2 regions of the Proteus sp. CA142267 genome follow, and region 2 is predicted to be linked to the other one. Evidence: predicted binding sites of a transcription regulator. Region 2 holds the regulator's gene; the other holds the start of a gene.

Region 1 (7,962 bases), on a different contig from region 2:
CATAGAACAAACTGCAAGAGAATTTGGCTGGAGTTCATTTGTTGTCAATTTGACTGCACAAGATTGTTATGAAAATGCCATTTGGCAACTTTTGGCTCAACGTCCAGATGGTATTATTTATACCACGATGGGTTTGCGTGAAATCACCGTGCATGAAAAGTTGCTTGATAAGAATTTAGTGTTAGCAAACTGTTTGGATAAAACGCACGCTTTTCCTACTTATATTCCCGATGATTATCATGGGCAGTATTTTGCGATGAAAAAAGTCATCGAAAAAGGGTATCGCCGCCCTTTGTGCTTCTATATACCTGAAGAGTCTGTAGCAGGCCCTATTCGCCGTAAAGCTGTTGAAGATGCTTGGCATGAGGCTGGGCTACCATTGGTGGATCTGCAACAATATACGATGATGTTTGGAGATGAACATTACCGTGATGTGATTGAAATATTGAAAAAGCATTGTATTCATCAAAAAGCAGATTTTGATATTCTCATTTGTGGTAATGACCGTATTGCATTTCTAGCGTATCAAGTTTTACTTTCTATGGGGGTACGCATTCCAGAGCAAGTGGCTGTTTTGGGATACGACAATATGATTGGTACAGGAGAGTTATTTTATCCGCCATTAACAACGGTACAATTGCCTCATTATGAATTAGGTAAAGAAGCAACGTTGCATATCATTCAAGAACGGAACCATAGAGATACGGTACACGTACCTTGCCAATTAGTTGAACGTGAGTCTATTTAAAGACTCACGTCTTACTTATCTTATCAATATCAGTAAATACTATTTAACTGCCAATATTCACCATTAATCAGTGTTACATCACCATTAATGGCGAAAAGACGTAAAGTTTGAATATCTTGTTGATCATAATATCGGCTACTAAAAGTGAATTCGCCTTTGTTTACAAAGATTTCAATTGATGAGCGATCAATGAAAATACGTAAATTCAATTCACAACCTTCAGGTAATGGAATACTTCGAGCGCCACTTATATTGTACTGAGGATAATGACGATTAAGAACTAAACGGTGTGATTGATTATCAACAAAGAGCTCAAGCCCTTCGCCTAGCCATAGGCCAAACTTTTCAGCGAGGCTGTCTAAAGATAATGTTAAGTTGAGTTCGATCGCAGAAGTGTTATTGATTAGCTCTATGGATTGATTACTGAGAGTTAATGGCTGGATAGTCTGTTTTTCTTGGCGCAATGATTCGACTTCTTTAACGGGGATCATGCGTAAGCGATTTTTGGATTTATCAAAAGTGATTTCACGAGGGAGTGTAAAACAGCCAGACCAAAATTCAGATTTTGAAGGCATGGGTGAATTCCACATATCCATCCATCCCATAGAAACGCGACGACCATCAGGTGTCATAAATGATTGTGGCGCATAATAGTCATGACCATTATCAAGTTCAATAAAATGCCCTTGTGGTTTAAAGAGTTGGTTTGGCGCCCACTGGCCAATTAGCGCACCAGATTGAAAGAGATTGCGATATTGATATCCTTCGGCTCGTTTTCCTTGTGGTGAGAAGACGATTGCAAATTCGTTTTCTTGGCTAATAGGGAAGAAATCAGGGCACTCCCACATATAGACATTTTTATCATCCGTTTTTCCTAAAACAGTGTAATCGTTGCTCCACTGCTGACCTTCCACAAATAAGGCGTCGCTAGAAAAGAGCAGAACTTGTCCTTGATCTTTTTCATCACGAGCACCAACAACCATCCACCATTTGCCTTCTTGATACCAAACTTTAGGATCACGAAAATGCATATAGCCTTTAGGGGGTTCTAAAACGATCCCTTTTTTCTCAAAATGAATGCCATCTTCACTGATAGCAACACATTGCGCTTCATAGATTTGGCTATCATCACCTTCGTCTGCTAACCAGTTGTGTCCTGTATAGAAAAGATAGAGTTTGCCTTCATGACTAATTGCTGATCCTGAGAAACAACCACTTTTGTCATAGTCATCCCCTGGTGCTAACGCAATAGGTTGGTGTTGCCAGTGGATCATATCCGTACTAGTGGCATGCCCCCAATGCATTGGCCCCCAATCTTGAGAATAAGGGTGGTGCTGATAAAAGGCATGATATAAACCATCATGATAAATAAGACCATTAGGATCATTTAACCAACCCGCTGGTGCAGCCAAATGAAACTGGGGATAAAATTTATTGCCTCGTTTTTCAATCAAAGTATTTAAGGCTTTTGTTGATTGTTCTAAGCGGTGTTTCATATCATTATCCTTATTATATTTCAGAGTTATTAGTGTGTTTTTAAGAGCATAAAAAGGGTAAAGAACAGATGTAATCACACTATTACTCTTATTGTTAACGATAACATTTCGAGTGAAAAAAATACGATGTATGAGATTGACTTTATCATATTATCTCATTATGTTAACGTTATCAGTGTGGATTTACGAGCAATATCTTTATTTATTCGTTATGAATAGCCATAAAAACAGAATATAGTTAATAAAAATAATTGCTTATCTTCAGGAGAGATTATGAAAGTCTGGTCTTTAGGTGACGCTGTTGTTGACTTGATCCCATTGCAAAACATGCAATATGAAGCATGTGCTGGTGGTGCGCCAGTCAATGTTGCTGCAGGCGTTGCCAAGCTTGGTCAACAAAGTGGTTTTATTGGACGTGTAGGTGAAGATGCGTTCGGCCATTTTATGCAAAAAACACTGTTTGATCTGGGTGTCGATACTCGTGCAATGGAATTTGATGAGTTTCACCGTACCAGTACTGTACTTGTCTCTTTACAAGAAAATGGTGAGCGTGATTTTACTTTCTTAGTTGCAGAGTCTGCTGATCAATTTTTAACAGAAAAATCTTTACCTGCATTCGAAAAAGATATTTTGCATTTTTGCTCCTTAGCATTGGTGAATCCTATTTGTCGCTCGACCTTAGATTGTGCAATCAAAAGCATTAAAGAAAGTGATTCACTATTGAGTTTTGATATTAATTTACGACCTCAAATGTGGCGTGATCATGAAGAAATGCGTGAAATTATCGATAATTATGCGCATAAAGCAGACATATTAAAATTATCAGAAGATGAGCTCACGTGGATGACACAAGAAGTGACATTGAATAATGCACTTAAAAAATTAGAAAATTATCCCGCTCGTTTAAAAGTGATCACTCAAGGTTCTAAAGGTTGTTTAGTTTTAACGCCAAATACTCAAGTCGCATTTAGTGCCTTTACTGTTGAATGCATTGATACAACAGGTGCCGGTGATGCCTTTATGTCAGGTTTGTTAGCAGCGCTTGCGGAATATGGTTTTGCTGAAGATGAACAATACCTATCAAAAATAGTGACGCAAGCAGCAGCTTGTGGTGCTTTAGCCACCACTCAAAAAGGGGCGATAGCTGCGGCACCAAGTCGTAAAAAATTACATGATTTTGTTCAGCAACAGCCACCTTTACATGTTAGGGAGATTTTCTAACAATTTACCCATTTTTTCTGGTTGTGGTTTTTACCACGGTTTTCCCTTAATGGTATTTTCCTATTCTCCATTTATAACTACTTTTCTCGGAGTGGTTATTATGGAGATTTTTTTTATCCCGTCTATTTGGTTGTATTGATGTTTGATCAATCAATCAGCGATGCTGATCATATTGTTCTGTCTGTTTTAAGCGTATGATATTAAATCTTATTCACTTTTATTGATGGAACATTAAATGTGGGCTCAATCGGGCGCGATATTAGCCATTTTTTCTTATATTCTTTGGGGAATAACCCCTCTGTTTTATCGGCTGTTACCCGGAGCACAACCATTAGAGATGTTGGCTCAGCGTTTGATCTGGTCTATCCCTCTTTTATTACTCGTACGACTCTTTATTAAAAATAGAACACGATGGCGCGCGGTTTTACAAGATAAGCGCTCTGTTTTTATGTGTCTATTTAGCTCAATGGCTATGGCTGTATCTTGGTGTACGTTTACTTATGCGTTAACACATCAACAAGTATTAGAAGCGAGCTTGGGGTATTTTATTAATCCTCTTTTCTCTATTTTATTAGGTGTGATATTTCTTAAAGAAAAGCTTAATTCAGCAGAAAAATGGGCTGTTACCTTAATTTGTGCGGGTGTGGGCTATCAATTGTGGATGTACGGTGAATTACCTGTATTGGCTATCATGATGGGGGGAGCATTTGCTGTATATGGCTTAATCCGTAAGTTTATTCGTTTTGATGTGATCACCTCTTTATTTATGGAAACACTTTGGTTAATGCCATTAGCAATAGGTGCCACTATTTGGTTGTTTATAACAGATAAAAGTGCACTACCTTCTGAAGATAATCTGACTCGTTTTTATTATATTCTAACCGCACCAGTCACGATACTTCCGTTATTGTTCTTTACCGCAGCAGTCAAACGAACCACATTAACTGTAATTGGATTAGCACAATATATTGAGCCTACTATTCAATTTTTACTGGCTGTTTTCTTATTCCATGAAGCTTTTGATGAAGTAAAAGGTGTGAGTTTCTCTTTAATTTGGTTAGGGCTTTTATGCTGTATCTTAGCACTTATCCGAAAACGCCTGAATTATCTAAAAATCCAAAAAGGAAAACGTAGCCAAACGGTGTAATTGTTTTATTTCCTTGTTTGATTATTTTTTTGTCTGGCTATTTTTCTATCAAGCTAAATCCGCTATGCTATATGAAAAGCAATCGTTTGCGTGATTGTGGTTTTTATTAATGGTGAGGATAAAAAATGACAGTGCTGGGTACGGCTCTTACGGCAAATGCAACAAAAGTGATGTTATTAGGTGCTGGTGAATTAGGCAAAGAAGTCGCGATTGAATGCCAACGCTTAGGCATTGAAGTGATTGCTGTTGATCGCTATCTAAATGCCCCTGCTATGCATGTTGCTCATCGCTATCATGTTATAAATATGCTTGATAGTGATGCATTAAAGCAAGTTATTGAACAAGAGCAACCTGATTTTATCGTTCCAGAAATTGAAGCTATTGCAACAACGTTACTGGTTGAATTAGAGCAGGCAGGACAAAAAATTGTTCCTTGCGCCCGTGCGGTAAAGCTGACTATGGATAGAGAAGGGATCCGTCGATTAGCCTCAGAAACATTACATTTATCTACATCAAACTATCAATTTGTTGATGATGAAGTGAGTTTTAAAAAAGCCGCTTTAGAAATAGGCTTCCCTTGTATTGTAAAACCCGTCATGAGTTCATCCGGAAAAGGGCAAAGTGTTATTCGTAATGAAAACGATTTGGCTCAGGCTTGGACTTACTCGCAAGAGGGGGGGAGAGCAGGAAAAGGACGCGTTATTGTTGAAAAAATGATCCCGTTTGATTTTGAGATCACTTTACTGACTATTCATGCTGTTGATGGTATCCATTTTTGTGCCCCTATTGGTCATCGACAAGAAAAAGGGGATTACCGAAGTTCGTGGCAGCCTCAAAAAATGAGTGATATCGCACTTGCTAAAGCAGAACATATTGCGAGTAAAGTGGTTGAGAACTTAGGGGGCTATGGCTTATTTGGTGTTGAGTTATTTGTTCAAGGTGATGAGGTATTCTTTAATGAAGTCTCTCCTCGTCCTCATGATACAGGGCTCGTAACATTAATCTCTCAAGACTTATCCGAGTTCGCGCTTCATGTCCGTGCTTTTTTAGGTTATCCCATTGGTGGTATTCGCCAATTAGGCCCTTGTGCATCAGCTGTTATTTTACCGGAGCTTTATAGTACAAATATCGTTTATTCTGGTATTGAAAAAGCGTTGAAGGCGGATCGTCAAATTCGCCTTTTTGCTAAACCTGAAATTGCCGGCACTCGCCGTTTAGGTGTCGTACTTGCCCATGCTGATACAATAAAACATGCATTAGATGAAGCAAACGCAGGTGCTAACGCTATCATTGTAAATGATGCCAAAAAATAGCGATATAACATAAGGTTACTTACCGCTAAGATGGGAACTTAGCGGTAAAAATCCAGCTTTAATAAAATACGCTTTAGTATAAGGAGATAATATCTCCTGATATAAACTATAAGCCTGAGAATGAATAAGCGTCGCACAATAGTGCGCGATAACATTAAAGGGTTTTGGAATATCGAAGATCTTTAATTCAGGAAATTGGCTTAATTGTGTTTGGTAGTGCTGGTAACCAATAAACGCGTCCGCTTGGTGTGTGGCAATTAAATAATGTGCAGCCATTCTACCTTGAGGAATGGTAAGTGAATGCTCACCCCCAACCAAAGAGAGTGCTCGCATTTTTAATGCCTGGCTTAACTTTGGGTCAATCTGCGCGATATTATCAAATAGTTGCCAACTATAATCCCCTGATGGATCTGCTTTGGGTGTGGATATCCCTAATTTTAATGTAGTATTTGATAATACACTAAGCCAGTTATCTTCTTCATTCACATCATTACGACGAGTTGTAATACAAAGCTGATTGGCAATAAAAGGAGCATATTGTAGTGCGAAACTTTTATCGATTAATTGCTTTGCATTATTTTCATCAGCAGAAAGAAATAAATGACAGGTTTCCCCTTGTTCAATGCGTTGGCGCAAAAGCCCAGCAGGTCCAAATGTAAGTGTCCACTTCTCGCCTGTTTTTTGCTGATGATGCTCAATAAAAGCAGGTAGTGTAGTTTTTAAACTACCTGCTGCAAAAAGGGAAAATGTCATGGTGTTATATCCTACTCTTTTCCTTGATACTGAGTACGATAGAATTTTTGATACCAATCATTAGCTACTTTTTGCATATCGATATCGCTAAATTTTTCAGGATATAGTTTTTTTGCCATCCACAATTCACCTATTGCCATAGCTTCAGGCATTGGGTATCCCCATGCTTTCGCATACTCAGGCATTAAGTAAATTCGGTTATTTTTAACAGCGCTAATGACTTGCCAACGTGCATCTTGTTTGATTTCATCGACAACTTGAGGATATCTGTCTTGAATAAAAATAACTTCGGGATCCCATGCAATAACTTGCTCTAGCGAGACTTGCTTATAACCTTTAACGGTTGATGCGGCGACATTAAATGCACCTGCATGTTCCATCATTAACCCAGTATATTTTCCTGAGCCATATGTTGTTAAGTCTGGATTAGCCATATAAGCCCGCACTCGTTGCTCTTTAGGAACATTTTGTAAGCGCTGACTAACTTGTTCACGTTGTTTAAAGGTATCGTTAACTAATGCTTGTGCATTTTCTGATTTATTGACGATGTTACCAATCAGCAAAATACCTTCTTTTAACCCTTCGTTATAGGCTTGCTCTTCATTTTGTAATGTTGGATTCAGTGTTGATTTATCATCATTAACTTCTTTACGTAATGAAATCGCCACAACCGGAATACCAAGAGCAGAGATCTTATTAATCATCTCTTTAGGGGCATAGTTAGTAACAAAAACAACTTGAGGTTGCAATTTTACTAAGCTTTCAGCATCAAAACTGGTGAGATCGCCGACTTTAGGTGTTTTTTCTAGAGATGGCGCTAGTTGTGCATATCCATCACCAAGTTGTTGTTTCCAGTTGGACATCACGCCAACAACTTTATCTGTGGCATCCAGTTGAACCAGTAAGTTCAGTGTTTGGTGTTGTAAAACTACCGTTCTTTCTACTTTGTCTGGAATGGTAACAGTGCGACCAATTTGGTCTACGATTTGTCTATCTGCATAAGAGAAAGAAGATAGGGAGAGTAAGCCAATACCTAGTAAACAGTGTTGTAATAAAGTTTTCATAGTAATAAACCTAAGTTAATATCGCTGTATAATAAAATATACAGCTAAAAATATACAGCAAGTATTATTTTGGCTCAAACTTTAATCATATAAGGTGCTTAATCACTTTTATTCGCTTAATTTTTTACTCGACCCTTGAAACTAGCTTAACTATCCCCACTTTTTACTCATATTGATTTTTTTCGCCAAATTAGGATTAATTGAGGTAAAAATGAGTATG
Region 2 (7,962 bases):
TGAATTATATTTAGCTATATATTCTTTAATATTAAAGAGGTAACAAGAGAAGAAATAACACTTTTCATATCAAAATAAACACATTAAATTTCATAATCTATACATTAAGATAAAACGCTACCTTCTTAAAAGGATATAATGTATATAAATGGGTTTGTTATAAACCCTGATGAGTATTAACTATGGACATGATTTTACTGTTTCTTTTAGTGGGATGTATCACTGGCTTTTTTGCTGGACTACTTGGCATAGGAGGCGGTGCAATCATTGTTCCGGTGGTTATGTATGTAGTCAGTCAACAAGCTATCCCAACAGATATGGTAATGAAAATTGCCTTATCTACCTCATTCTCTGTCATTATATTTTCCACAGCATCTTCAGCGTATTCCCATAACAAACATAAAGCCATTTTATGGCAGCAATTCCCTCTATTATCTCTCGGCACTATCATTGGTATGCTTGTGGGGACATTTCTGGTACAAAAAATGTCAAACACGATATTACAAATCGTGTTCTGTATTTTCATGGTATATACCATCTATGGTTTATTAACTAAAAAGAAAGAAGCGGAACGCATTGAAAATGTGAAAGATCCTATTGTTTCAAAACCAGCGTTAACAAGTGGTGGTTCTTTAATTGGTTTTATATCCAGTTTTATCGGTATCGCTGGTGGTACTATCACCATTCCTCTTTTAAGTCACTGGGGATTTAATACACGTAAATGTATTGCAACCTCTTCAATGATTGGCGTCATCATTGCTTCTATAGGCACAATCATGGGTATTATCTATGGTTGGAATCAAACAAATATTGACGACTATTACTTCGGCTTTATCTATTTACCTGCCTTTATCGGAATAAGCATTACCAGCATACTCTTCGCACCTGTCGGTGTAAAAGTTGCTTATCGCCTACCAATTCCTAGAGTTCGCCAAATATTTGCATTATTCCTATTCTTAGTTGTTGTGAAAATGATGTATACGCTTATTACAGGATAAGCTCGTGAGTTGAAAATTATATTCCGTTAAATTATTCTATACAAACAAGTAACACTAAAATCTAACATTTATAATAATGTTAGATTTTAGTAAATTAGAGTATTTAGAGATAAAATAAAATGGGTGAGTCTTATTAGATAATCTTCACCTAATTAAAATAATAATATTTAAGTATCACGGATAGCTTTATTCTTTTCTCACTTTGACTTGTAAAGCAAAAACAGGCTCCGTTGTGCCACACATAGTACGCCCTACTGTGGCTTTTATTTTTATCCGTGCATTGCCACTTTTAGGTGCTGTTCCTTGTAAACGAGCAAAAATGATAGGGCGCTCTTCTTGATGCATGACATGCTTTTGCCAATTTTCATGTGTAATAAGAGAAAGCCACACCCCATCTTTATTTTTTACCATAAATGTCACAGTAACCCATTCAGGACTTTCCACAATATAATATGGAGCTAAACCAGAAAATACACCAATTTCAATCTGTTGATCATAATCTTGATTAACAACAGCTTCTGGCATATAGATTTTTTCTTGTGATTCTGACGGTGTAAATAAAATACTGGTACTGCATGCAATACCATAGAACATGCTACAGCCATTTAGTACGCTACAAAAAATAAGCAGAAATAGACACTGAACTAAACTTTTTATAGAAAAAGACTTAAAAATAATACTTCCATGCATACTTTTATCACTCCCTTGAAAAAACTTAAACTATTGTCGGAAAATTTAAATCAATCCTTATATCATCTTAAATATCATTTTTATTGTTTAGCATTAAATACCGTTCCTTGCTGCCAATCAAGGACTGAAATTCCCATTTTATTTGCTAATTTAATAACTACAGGAAGAGCCTCATCTACTTTAGAGTAAACAAAACCAATAACTGGGATTTTAGTCATAAAGTTATTAATTAAAGGCCCATCACACCACACACTATCATCTATGTCATCATCAGGTAATTCGCAAAGGCACGGATATAGATGAGAAATTTCTTGATAAAAAAACAACATTGACGGGCTTAATTCCTGAATATCTTCATCTTCATATTTTTCGAAGTATTTACACGCCTTTTCAAAATCATTCGGAATGGGAAAATCAAATAGTGCAATATTATAACTCATTTTAACTCCTACACTCTATTTGTATAATTTCAATATAAAATACGGTTGCTACAATAAATATACAAATTTCATTAAATCACATAAATAGAATAAAATTCATACTCCCCTTCATTTTTACATCTCTTCTTACAAATGCACTTTTGCTACTTTACGTACAGGCAAGACGGATATACTCTTATTAATATAATTAATCTATATGGCTTATAACTATAGATAAAAGATATTTAGCTGTTATTTCAGCAGATTTTTGTTAAAATAATTAGCAAAATAGTAACAACTTAGTGATTCATTTGCCTCATTCTATCAATTCAAATGATTTTGATTGAATGATTTCAGGCACAAAACCCGAAATAGATAGTTTAAAGGAGTACGCAATGTCTTTCGAATTACCAAAATTACCTTATGCGTTAGATGCTCTTGAGCCACACATCTCTAAAGAAACTTTAGAATATCACTACGGCAAACACCACCAGACTTATGTAACCAATTTAAATAATCTGGTTAAAGGTACTGATTTAGAAAGCAAATCTTTAGAAGAAATCATCAAATCTACTGATGGCGGTATCTTTAATAATGCTGCTCAAGTATGGAACCACACTTTCTACTGGAACTGCTTAGCACCAAATGCAGGTGGTACACCAACAGGTAAAATTGCTGATGCTATCAACAAAGCATTTGGCTCTTTTGAAGAGTTCAAAAAGCAATTTAATGATGCTGCAGCTAAGAACTTCGGTTCAGGTTGGACTTGGTTAGTTAAAAAAGCTGACGGTTCAGTTGCAATTGTTAACACCTCTAATGCTGCAACTCCAGTTTCAGGGGCAGACAAACCACTGTTAACAGTAGACGTATGGGAACATGCTTACTACATCGACTACCGCAATGCGCGCGTTAAATATTTAGAAGAGTTCTGGGCACTGGTTAACTGGTCATTTGTTGAAGCTAACCTTGCTTAATTGAGCTTAATAATCAAAGGTGAGTGATTGAGATTCATTTTTGGTGACAAAATAACAAAGGGCCTTGAGCCCTTTGTTATATTCAGATATTCGATAATCTATTATTTAAATTGATCGGATATTCTATAAAGCAGTGATTAGAACAACATAGTCGAAAATAAAACAATCATAACAAGCGCTGCTACTGCTGTACTCAAACCAAATTTCAGATCCGTATCCATCTATTTCTCCCTCAAAATGATTATAATACACTTTTTTAACCATAACCTTGTCATGGTTAATTATTATCACATATCAAAATTTGCTAAAATAGCGACCAGTGCACAATTTATAACATTGATTAATACTTTCACTTTTGAGCTAGATCATACAAAATTCACAGCTAATCGCTAAATTATTGCCAGTGTTTGCCCTATGTATGACTATACTGGCAGTTAAACCATAAAATTAGATAAAAGAGACCAATGAAGGTCAGGAGTTTTCCACACCATGGCAACAATAAAAGACGTGGCAAAACGCGCAGGCGTATCAACCACGACTGTTTCTCATGTGATCAACAAAACACGTTTTGTTGCTGAGAACACACGGGCAGCAGTTTGGGCCGCTATAAAAGAGTTAAATTATTCGCCTAGTGCCGTTGCGCGTAGTTTAAAAGTCAATCACACCAAATCTATTGGCCTGTTAGCCACGTCCAGTGAAGCTCCTTACTTTGCTGAAGTGATTGAAGCTGTTGAAAATAGTTGTTATAGCAAAGGCTACACACTGATTTTATGTAATTCACATAATAACCTTGATAAACAAAAAGCCTATTTAGCGATGCTGGCACAAAAACGTGTTGATGGATTATTAGTCATGTGTTCTGAATATCCCGATCACCTTCTTACTCTTTTAGAAGGCTATCGTAATATTCCAATGGTTGTCATGGATTGGGGTAAAGCGCGTGGCGACTTTACAGATACCATTATCGATAACGCTTTCCATGGTGGTTATATTGCAGGTCGTTACCTTATTGAGCGAGGTCATCGTGATATTGGTATTATCCCAGGCCCATTAGAACGTAATACAGGTGGTGGTCGCTTACAAGGTTTCTTAAAAGCCATGGAAGAAGCCAAAATAACTGTCAAAGACGAATGGATTGTACAAGGCGACTTTGAACCAGAATCTGGCTATAAAGCCATGTACCAAATGCTAAACCAAAAACATCGACCGACTGCTGTCTTTTGTGGTGGTGATGTGATGGCGATGGGGGCAATTTGTGCTGCGGATGAACTTGGCCTGCGTGTTCCTTTAGATATTTCTATTGTTGGCTATGACAATATTCGTAATGCACGCTATTTTACACCTGCACTAACAACCGTCCACCAGCCAAAAGAACGTCTAGGTCAAATGGCATTATCGATGCTGCTTGATCGTATCGTCAATAAACGCGAAGACGCTCAAACAATCGAAGTTCATCCACGATTAGTTGAGCGACGTTCAGTTGCTGACGGTCCTTTTATCGACTATCGTCGCTAATTCATATTTATTTAGCTATCGGATTTCTAGCGAAGCCATTCCTCATTTAAGGTTTGGCTATCTCCAAGATAATCTAACAACCATGTCAAAGCGGGTGATTCACTTTTATCGACCCACGTCAGGCAGCATGGGCTGTCTGGCAATGGTTGTGCCAGTTGTAAAGTTACCAACTTACCTTGTTCAATTAAAGGCTCAGCACGATGCCAAGGCACCATTCCAACGCATAATCCCGCTAACAAGCACTCAAGCCCCATATCCCATGTCGGAACAACCATTCTACGCTGATTATTGAGTGCCCAAGTGTCACGTTTTGGTAAGCTGCGTGAGGTATCCTCTAAGCATAAACTTGGATAAGGTCGCATTTCATCATCCGTTAATGGATGCGGTGCTTTCGCTAAAGGGTGATCAACATGGCAAACGCAGCGCCAAGGCATAAATCCCATATCTCTAAAACTATAACGTTCACCGATTGGTGAGGCTCTTGTTGCACCAATGGCTAAATCAACACGACCATTAACTAAGGAGTCCCATACGCCATTAAATACTTCAGGGTAGACATACAGTTCTATATCTGGAAAATGGCGGTAGAAATCGAGAATAAGTTGTTGTGTTCTTTCAGGTTTAACAATGCCATCAACTGCTATACTAAATTGACCGCGCCATCCATTAGAAACTTGTTGACAAAGATGCCGAGTGTCATTCATTTTTTTGATAACAGATCGTGCTTCTTTGATGAAAATTTTACCTGCGTCGGTTAATTCTACATCACGATGACGGCGCTCAAACAGAGGAACGGCAAGCCATTCCTCTAATTGCCGAACAGTGTAACTAACGGCGGATGGCACTCTGTGCAATTCTTGAGCAGCTGAGCTAAAACTTCCTGTTCTTGCGACTGCATCAACAACTTCTAAAGAGTATTCTGACCACATAGAGTTTATTCCTTTGAAAATTTTTCACAGCATTAACCAAATATTCCCGTTTCACAAGTAAAATAGGTCTTAGTTACAATACATAAAATGTTCTACATCACATAGCATAGAAAATAAAATGAATTCTAAAACATCCACACAATCAAAAACACCTATGAGCTTTATGGTGTACCTAGCTGGTTTGAGTATGCTAGGTTACTTAGCTATTGATATGTACTTACCTGCATTTGGTATGATGCAACGTGAGCTCTCTATCAGCGAAGGTGCTATTAGTAATAGCTTAAGTATCTTTTTATTTGGCTTTGCTGTTGCTCAGTTACTTTGGGGACCACTTTCTGACAAAGTCGGTCGTAAACCTATTCTTCTTATTGGTTTAAGTCTTTTCTCTTTAGGCTGCCTTGGTATGCTATGGGTTGAAAGTGCAACTGGCTTACTTGCTATGCGCTTCCTACAAGCTTTCGGCGTCTGCTCTGCTGCTGTTATTTGGCAAGCTCTTGTCATCGACCGTTTTGATGAATCTCGCGCCCAACACGTTTTTGCTTTAATTATGCCACTGGTTGCATTATCACCAGCACTTGCGCCTTTAATCGGTGCATCGTTATTAAATCACGGTGGCTGGCGTATGATTTTTATGCTGTTAATGGCCGTAACGTTAGTTCTTATGTTACCGACACTAATGCTAAAAAACATTAAACAAAAATCAGTTACAGATGCAAACCAATCTTCTGCATCATTTATAACTTTACTAAAATCTCCTCTCTACACAGGTAACGTATTAGTTTACGCTTCTTGTAGTGCAGGTTTCTTTGCTTGGTTAGCTGGCTCACCAATCATTCTTGAAAAGATGGGCTACTCTCCACAGGATATCGGTTTAAGTTATATTCCACAAACTATTGCCTTTATGGTCGGTGGTTATGGTTGTCGTATTTTACTGTCAAAAATGACAGGTAAAACACTGCTACCACTGTTATTAATTGGTTATGCTGTCAGTATGACTGCGTTATACCTTGTTGCTAAATTTACGGAACCAACATTGACAACTATTTTAATTCCGTTCTGTATTATGGCTGCAATGAATGGTGCATCTTATCCAATTGCAGTATCTAATGCTCTATCTGCTTATCCTGAAATTAGTGGTAAAGCAGCTGCGTTACAAAATGCGCTTCAATTGGGTCTTTGTAGCTTAGCAAGTTTTATCGTATCTGCATTTATTAGCCAACAACCTCTGATTAACACCACAGCAATTATGGCGTTAACAGCAATTCCAATGGCAGTTGGCTACTTTATTCAGCGTAATAAATCTGTTACCAAACACACAGTTCAAACCGCAGAATAATCGCACTCATTCTTTTAAGAATTATCTTAAAAAGGCTATTTTATAAAAAATAGCCTTTTTCTTTTCTAGAGAAAAATATTCTACGTCTCTATACTTGTCCATACGCTGTAATAGCGTTTTATCTATTTTTCTTTCGGATTTTGAGGCCTTAAACAGATTATTAGCTGATTATGTCAGATTAGTTGTCTTATTAATTCTATTCGTTCAACCCATATTGAACACGATACCATTTTAATACTGTCAATCTGCACACACCCTTTCTTAGTTTATGTCTCAAAACCCGCTTAGTTTACGCCGGAGAGTATATGAGTACATCTTGTGTAGAAGAAGGCCGAAAGACCTCCAATGATCCTTACGAAAGGATTGCTACAGAGCTACTAACTCACGCTGATATTCGAGTTAATGGTTCAGAACCTTATGATATTCAGGTTCATAATCAAAATTTTTATAAAAGAGTATTGCAACAAGGCTCATTAGGTCTCGGTGAAAGCTATATGGATGGTTGGTGGGATTGTGAGCGACTGGATATATTCTTTCATAAAGTTTTACGTGCTGGTCTTGAAAATAAGCTCCCACAAAATCTACGTGATATTGTCAAGATTGCGACAGCCCGCCTTTTTAATTTGCAAACTCAAAAACGCGCATGGATGGTAGGTAAAGAGCATTACGATCTTGGTAATGATTTATTTACAGCCATGCTTGATCCTAATATGCAATATTCCTGTGGTTACTGGAAAAACGCAGATAATTTAACTCAAGCTCAAGAACATAAATTAGATTTAATTTGCCGAAAATTAGATTTAAAACCGGGAATGACCTTATTAGACATTGGTTGTGGTTGGGGTGGGCTTGCAGGCTATGCAGCCAAACATTTTGGTGTTTCTGTAACGGGAGTCACCATTTCTGTTGAACAGCAAAAACTGGCACAAGCTCGATGCCAAGGACTTGATGTAAATATTATTTTAGAAGATTATCGCGATTTACATGAAAAGTTTGATCGCATAGTTTCAGTGGGTATGTTTGAGCACGTAGGGCCCAAAAATTATGCTACTTATTTTGATGTGGTTCGTCGTAATTTAAAGGAAGAAGGTCTGTTTTTAT

What was found. Region 2 encodes PurR, which represses purine synthesis genes. Its sites were predicted from a motif close to CANGCAAACGTTTGCNTG; they were not measured.
Region 1: a site for PurR is predicted at 4,688-4,705, ahead of purT (formate-dependent phosphoribosylglycinamide formyltransferase). Genes of this name have one in related genera too.

What each region holds. Positions count from the first base shown of each region.
Region 1 covers NZ_QPMG01000001.1:1,174,194-1,182,155, reverse strand. Annotated here, with positions in the region: gene C0T34_RS05440 (LacI family DNA-binding transcriptional regulator) at 1-748, shown strand, start outside; gene C0T34_RS05435 (glycoside hydrolase family 32 protein) at 778-2,244, opposite strand; gene C0T34_RS05430 (aminoimidazole riboside kinase) at 2,518-3,465, shown strand; gene rarD (EamA family transporter RarD) at 3,701-4,612, shown strand; gene purT (formate-dependent phosphoribosylglycinamide formyltransferase) at 4,738-5,925, shown strand; gene C0T34_RS05415 (substrate-binding domain-containing protein) at 5,941-6,678, opposite strand; gene C0T34_RS05410 (ABC transporter substrate-binding protein) at 6,690-7,742, opposite strand; gene htpG (molecular chaperone HtpG) at 7,954-7,962, shown strand, end outside.
Region 2 covers NZ_QPMG01000004.1:83,570-91,531, forward strand. Annotated here, with positions in the region: gene C0T34_RS09060 (sulfite exporter TauE/SafE family protein) at 183-998, shown strand; gene C0T34_RS09065 (hypothetical protein) at 1,185-1,688, opposite strand; gene C0T34_RS09070 (hypothetical protein) at 1,769-2,128, opposite strand; gene sodB (superoxide dismutase [Fe]) at 2,503-3,081, shown strand; gene purR (HTH-type transcriptional repressor PurR) at 3,571-4,596, shown strand; gene punR (DNA-binding transcriptional activator PunR) at 4,623-5,525, opposite strand; gene punC (purine nucleoside transporter PunC) at 5,644-6,861, shown strand; gene cfa (cyclopropane fatty acyl phospholipid synthase) at 7,167-7,962, shown strand, end outside.